DNA from 3 places in the Paenibacillus sp. PvR133 genome. Region 2 is predicted to be linked to each of the others. Evidence: riboswitches for the same ligand, from Rfam matches in the RefSeq annotation. Region 2 holds a riboswitch; each other region holds the start of a gene.

Region 1 (2,269 bases), 4.1 Mb from region 2:
ACCACGCAGCTCGACCATAGCGCCAGCAGCCATCCCGATAGCTGAACCAATCTCAGCCTGGCAGCCTCCCTCCGCGCCAGAAATGAAGGAGTTGTTGGCGATCACGTAGCCAATGGCTCCAGCGGCGAACAGGCCGTTCACCATATGCTCATCATCCCAGCCGAACCGCTCCTGCGCACTGATGAACACACCAGGGATAACCCCACATGAGCCTGCGGTAGGCGTGGCGACAATGCGACCCATGGATGCATTTACCTCCGACACAGAGAGGGCATAAGCCATGGCGAGCGCGGAGGCATCGCCGGAGCAGGTTTCCCCTGACCGCAGATACTCGGCTAGGCGCTTGCCGTCACCGCCCGTCAATCCACTGCGGGATACGGTGTCTTGTGTCTGACCGCGATGAACGGCTTCCTTCATGACTTCATAATAATCAGACATTTGGCGAAAGATTTCTTCCTCCGTTGTATTCGTCTCTTGTACCTGCTCTTGAATCATCAAGCGGCCAATTGTGGTGGATTCTTCAGCGCATAAAGCGCTGATTTCATGCAGATGGCTAAACCGCATCGGATTCAGCTCCTTTTTTCAAATTAATCATCTTAATTTCATACATATGAGGTAAAGAACGCAGTTCCGCAATCAGTTCAGCTGGAGCAGAACTGTCCGTTTCAATGGCGGTGAGTGCTTCACCATCCCGGCCTTTGCGATCTACGTGCATATAGGCAATGTTAATGTGGGCCGCGCCCAGCGCTGAAGTTATCGCGCCCAATGTACCGGGCTTATCCGAGTGGAGAAGCACCAGCGTAGGCAGCTCCCCGGTCAGATTGACCCGGAATTCGTTGAGCTGCTGGACATGGATGCTGCCGCCGCCGATGGAGGAGCCCAGCAGTGTGCGCTGATCCTCGCCCTTCCACAGTTCGAAACGGACAGTGTTCGGATGAGGCGCGGGGAGTCCGCTGACGGCGAATTCCACGGCCATCCCGGCTTGCTCTGCCCATTGCTCGGCATCCGGAATCCGGTGATCGTCCGTATCGTAATTAAGCAGCCCTGCGATGAGCGCCAGGTCTGTACCGTGTCCTTTATACGTGTCGGCAAAGGAGCCGTACAGCGTCATGCGGGCACGGTCAGGCTGCGTCCCGAGCCAGTGCCGGGCAACGCGTGCGAGCCGCACCGCGCCTGCGGTGTGTGAACTGGAAGGTCCGGTCATGGCCGGACCGATAATAGAAAATACATCTTTGAAACGCATGGTGTGGCCCCCTGTATGTTCTAATACCATACTATATGGTATTTCCGCGTCTTTGCGCGGTTATGACGGTTCCTAATGCTGACGCACAATGTGAGCACAAAAAAGGACAGGATAAGGAAGTTTCCCTTATCTCTGTCCTCGTTACCTGAGAGTTTCGTGCGGTGTTCTTACCGCCTTACCCCTTGGGTGGCTTGCGCTCTCTCCAGAGTTGCGTCAGATGACGATACATGGACCTGAGAGATTATCCGCCAGCCGGGTGCTGGCGTCTTGCTCCTTCGGTGCCGCCAGAGTGTAGGCTCCCTGGACAGACTCTCCCGTCATCTTCATTCGCGTATACCGTTCTACATGTCTTCCTTAGGGTAATGTATGCCGTGCTCGGTGTCAATCACAGGGTTCAATTTTTACATAAACAGGTGCGTTTCCAATAAAAAAGATTAAAATTTACATAATTATGGATGAAATCAGGAAGGAATTAGAAGATTGGCGGCTAATCTGATAAAGGACAAGTATATTTATGGAAATCATAGGAGGGATATTGACGTATGGTAAAAGGCTTGCGATTCACAGGTTCACGCTTAAAAGGGATGTTGCATCTAGCAGCGATCGTATCACTGCTGATTGGGATCTTCGTTCCATTCGGTCAGGTCAAGGCGGAGGGAGCATTGACAGTAGCCGAAGCACTTCAGCGCCAAAGCAGTGGAGGTACGGTGACGGTGGAAGGTTACATCGTCGGACATGCTACCGGATCGAAAACGGCTAACTTTTCTTCCCCGTTCGCGAATGATTTTAACGTACTGATTGCCGATCAGGCAAATGAACGTAATACGTCTAATCTGTTGGATGTACAGCTGACTTCAGCGTACAGAGGGCAATATGGGCTATCAGGCCATCCTGAGCTGATCGGCAGCAAAATTCGTGTGACGGGTACACTCGGCGCCTACAATAATTTTGGTGGAGTGAAAAGTCCAAGCGCTGTTGAACTGGTGAGCGGAAGCGAGCCGGGGGAACCAGGCGAACCTGGCAACC
Region 2 (2,269 bases):
ACACAGCGTTCCCCGTAATAGTTCCAGCCGAGCATGGTGGTGAACGCGAACATAATCAGAATGATTGTGAGCAGTTCTGCCCCCAGCGGGAATGCGCTGGAAAATGCTTGCTGAGTCATCAGGCCCGCATCGGTAGGCCCGCTCCACACACCACTAACCAGTAGCGTCAACCCGGTCATCACACAAATAACCATCGTATCAATAAACACGCCTGTCATGGAAATTAGCCCTTGCTCCGCAGGCCATTTGGTTTTGGCAGCTGCAGCTGCAATCGGTGCGCTTCCCAATCCGGCCTCATTGGCAAAAATACCTCTGGCTACCCCACTTCGCATCGCCAGCATAATCGTAGCTCCGGCAAATCCGCCCGTTGCAGATGTAGTTGAAAATGCCGAATGGAGCACCAGCGCAATTGCGGCAGGAAGTTGGTCAGCAAACCGAATCAGTACGATGAGACAGATCAGTACGTACAAGCCTGTTTTAAAAGGAACGACCTTCGTCGATACCTTGGCAATGCTTTTGAGTCCTCCAATAGTAACCAGTCCTGTAAGGATAGCAATAATCAGGGCCGTTACAATGGGCGGAACGCCGAAACTGTTTTCAGTCGAAGATACAATCGCTTTGACCTGCGGAAACGTTCCAATCCCGAACAACGCTACCAGCATGCCCGAAAAAGCAAACAGCATCGCCAGCGGTTTAAAACGGCGTCCCAGACCTTTCTCAATATAATACATCGGGCCGCCGGAAAATTGCCCATTCCGGTCCTTCACCCGGTATTTTACCGCAAGTACACCTTCCGCATATTTCGTCGCCATCCCAAAAAAGGCTGCAACGACCATCCAGAACAAGGCACCCGGCCCGCCCAGCTTAATGGCTGTCGCTACGCCGACAATACTTCCTGTGCCAACTGTAGCCGCCAACGCTGTACTCAAAGCCGCAAAACTACTTACATCCCCGCTACCTTCATTCGGGGCCTTACCGATCAGCTTGATCGCCAGGGGCAGGCGGAATACCTGCAGCATCTTCAAACGTATGGTCAGCCACAACCCCGTTCCCATGACAAGAATGATGAGAGGCGCCCCCCATATCCAACTGCTAATCGCTTCTAACACATGTACCAAATTCATTTCAACCCGCTCCTCCAGCATATTAGAAAACAAAAAAGAGTCAAATCCGCTGATTCGACTCCTGGAGAGGTTAAAGGCACGAAAAAATACAACCATCTTGCGCAGGTTTCTGCCTCTAATATAAAAAAGCCTAGGGCATTCCCTGTCACAGGTTATTCGCGTCTCTGTCCTTTTGCCTGAGAGTTTAAGCAGATGTTCTCTGCGGTGCACCTTCGGCGCCCAATTAAGGGTCTCTCCAGAGTTCTGTCCGTTTACGGTCCCCGCTTGTTGCTGTAATCAGCCTAAGCACCTGAGAGTTTTGCCCCTTCGGTCGGAACCTTCGTTCCATCTCCCGCAAACATCAACCAGACATATGAAATTTTTATTCATTATACAGAAAACTTTCAGCTTATTACAAGTGAAAAGTTTGTGAAGCCCTCTGAAATATTATTATTGTGTCTATCAAAAAAGCGGGTACAGCAGATTGCATCCTTAGGATGTCCTCTGCTATACCCGCCCGAGATGATATGAAATTACAATTCTTCACCATTGGTTGCTATCACATTTTTATACCAGTTAAATGAGTCCTTTTTGGAGCGTTTGAGCGTTCCGTTACCATCATCATCCAGATCGACGTAAATAAATCCGTAGCGCTTGGACATTTCGGAAGTAGACATGCTCACAAGGTCGATAGGACCCCAGCTGGTGTAACCAATCAGATCAACACCGTCGGCAATTGCTTCCTTCATTTGAACAATATGCTGACGCAAGTAATCAATACGATATGTGTCATGCACAGATCCGTCTTCTTCCACCTTATCATAAGCACCTAGGCCATTTTCCACGATAAACAGCGGCTTTTGGTAGCGGTCATATAACGTGTTCAGCGTAACACGCAGACCGATCGGATCAATTTGCCATCCCCAGTCAGAGGACTGTAAATATGGATTTTTCACCCCGCCAATCAGGTTTCCTGCTGCTTTCTCACCTTCTGGACCTGCAGAAACGGTCAAGGTCATGTAGTAGCTGAATGAGATATAATCGACCGTGTTATTTTTTAAAATTTCGGCATCGCCTGGTTCTGTGTGTATAACAACATTATTTTCTTCAAAATAACGATTCATGTAGTTGGAATATTCCCCACGGGCATGCACATCCGTAAAGAA
Region 3 (2,269 bases), 190 kb from region 2:
CATACTAAATGACAGCGCTATCTTCATCAACGAAATGAAAACGTACTTTCGTCATGAACGTTGATGACAACATTTAAATTTAAATTATCCGGGAAGGTATTATACCTGCATAATTCTTCTTAATATGACCTGTAGCTATAGAAATTAGTCGAAAAACCGTGCTGGATTATGTATGATTCTTATATGGGGACAACCCTCTAAATCAGAATAAAACACGTAATTACGTTTGCAAAAAGACAAAAAAATAGCCGCTACGTCAAATCATAGCGACTATTTTATACAAAAATCGAGCAGACAAATAACCCTCTTACTCCATACTACAATGCTCCATTATTGCTCATCGGAAATCAACTGCTCATACTGATCCGCAGACAGTAGCTTGCCCAAGGCTTCCTCCACATCTTTATCCATCTCTACTTCGATCATCCAACCTTTTTCATAGGGAGATTCATTCACTAGCTCAGGTGTACTTTCCAGCGTTTCATTCACTTTTAGTATGGTTCCCGTCACCGGAGCAAAAAGGTCGGATACTGTCTTCACCGATTCAATCGTACCGATCTCCGCTCCCTGCTCAATCGTTGCTCCCGCCTCAGGTAATTCTACAAAAACAATATCACCCAGTTGATGCTGTGCAAAGTCTGTAATACCAATTCGTACCGTTCCATTCTCTGTCCGCTGAACCCACTCATGTTCGTCTGTATACCAAAGTTGCTGCTTTACTTCACCCATTCTGTTCCCCTCACTTCCATATGAATAAAATCGCTTTTGCTCACCTGTACTAGACAGGTTAAGATTATGACAACAAGAACACTCATGTCAATAATACTAACAAAAATACTTCATATCACCTCATATAGCGTACTATATAAAAATATGATAGCTTATAACAAACGCTTACATATCCTTATTTATATATTAAATGTTTTTTCTATTGTTTTTGATGACATTTTTATTGACATTTTGAATGAATTTGCGTATTAATGGGTTATAGCAAATGCTTTGGGAAACACCCCGACAACTGCAAACGCGGATGAACGCGGAGGGAGAGACTGCCAAAAAGATTCGCATAGCTGTTGCCGCTTGTGAGACATAAGTGCACGCGAATCGGATCAGGTTGTTATCTGCAAAGCCAGGTAATATACCGTTGATCCCGAAGGTAGCGCCGAAGGAGTAAACCTGCATTGCAGGTGAATCTCTCAGGCAAAAGGACCTCTGCCGGACGCATCTCTGGAGAGCATTCGCTATTGGAGCGGATCACCCAAGGGGAAACCCGGTACATACCGGGGTAACTTTCTGGTATCAAGGACAGAGCTGAAAAAAAGAGTGTAGACTGCCGTCTATACGTTTTTTTCGGCCTGTCTTTTTTTGTTTAGCCGATCACACCGGATAGGAGTGGAATAATGACTAATTTGCGAAAAACACCGCTATATTCGTCCTACGGGACGCAGTCTGGGGTTCGTTGCATTGACTTTGGCGGCTGGGAGCTCCCGGTTCAGTTTAGCGGCATTCAAAAGGAGCATGAGGCCGTCCGGCAACGTGCGGGTTTATTCGATGTATCGCATATGGGCGAATTTTTGGTTGAAGGCAAAGAAGCCGAAGCTTTTCTGCAAAGGGTGACCACGAATGATGTCAGCCAGTTGGAACCAGGTCAGGCACAATATTCACTCCTGTGTTACCCCGATGGAGGGGTAGTAGACGACCTACTTGTTTACTGCAAAGGACCGGAACGCTACATGCTCGTTGTGAACGCATCCAACATCGATAAGGATTGGGATTGGCTAATTCGCCATATGCCTGCATCCGTTCACATGGAGAATGTGTCTGATGCGATAGCATTGCTAGCGTTGCAAGGACCGGAGGCAGCACGTATTGCCGCAGCCGTGGCAGATACGGACATTACGAATCTGGCATCTTTCCGCTTCCATGAGAATGTGCCATTGTTCGGAGCAAAAGCACTGGTCTCACGAACCGGATATACGGGCGAAGACGGTTTTGAATTTTATATACCTGCTGCGGAAGCACCAGCCGTATGGGAGGGTTTGCTTCGTTCCGGTGAGTCGTATGGGCTGATTCCCGCTGGACTTGGTGCTCGGGATACACTACGCTTTGAGGCACGGTTGCCGCTATATGGTCAGGAGTTATCTGCCACGATTTCACCACTCGAAGCTGGTCTAGGTTTCTTCGTCAAGCTGAATAAAGGAGATTTTATCGGTAGAGAAGCACTGCAACGTCAGAAAGAACAAGGGATTCCTCGCAAATTGATCGGGCT

The links. A riboswitch is a leader RNA that binds a small molecule or an ion and turns the genes downstream of it on or off. The one in region 2 is predicted to bind glycine.
Region 1: another riboswitch for glycine. It lies ahead of sdaAB (L-serine ammonia-lyase, iron-sulfur-dependent subunit beta); the one in region 2 lies ahead of JOE49_RS25560 (alanine/glycine:cation symporter family protein).
Region 3: another riboswitch for glycine. It lies ahead of gcvT (glycine cleavage system aminomethyltransferase GcvT); the one in region 2 lies ahead of JOE49_RS25560 (alanine/glycine:cation symporter family protein).

Annotation. Positions count from the first base shown of each region.
Region 1 is NZ_JAFIBS010000001.1:1,741,423-1,743,691, forward strand. Features, by position in the region: gene sdaAA (L-serine ammonia-lyase, iron-sulfur-dependent, subunit alpha) at 1-564, opposite strand, end outside; gene sdaAB (L-serine ammonia-lyase, iron-sulfur-dependent subunit beta) at 554-1,243, opposite strand; glycine riboswitch at 1,455-1,570, opposite strand; gene JOE49_RS07780 (DUF6359 domain-containing protein) at 1,786-2,269, shown strand, end outside.
Region 2 is NZ_JAFIBS010000001.1:5,846,357-5,848,625, forward strand. Features, by position in the region: gene JOE49_RS25560 (alanine/glycine:cation symporter family protein) at 1-1,124, opposite strand, end outside; glycine riboswitch at 1,279-1,373, opposite strand; glycine riboswitch at 1,392-1,468, opposite strand; gene JOE49_RS25565 (glycoside hydrolase family 1 protein) at 1,637-2,269, opposite strand, start outside.
Region 3 is NZ_JAFIBS010000001.1:5,660,968-5,663,236, forward strand. Features, by position in the region: gene gcvH (glycine cleavage system protein GcvH) at 331-729, opposite strand; glycine riboswitch at 1,124-1,222, shown strand; gene gcvT (glycine cleavage system aminomethyltransferase GcvT) at 1,401-2,269, shown strand, end outside.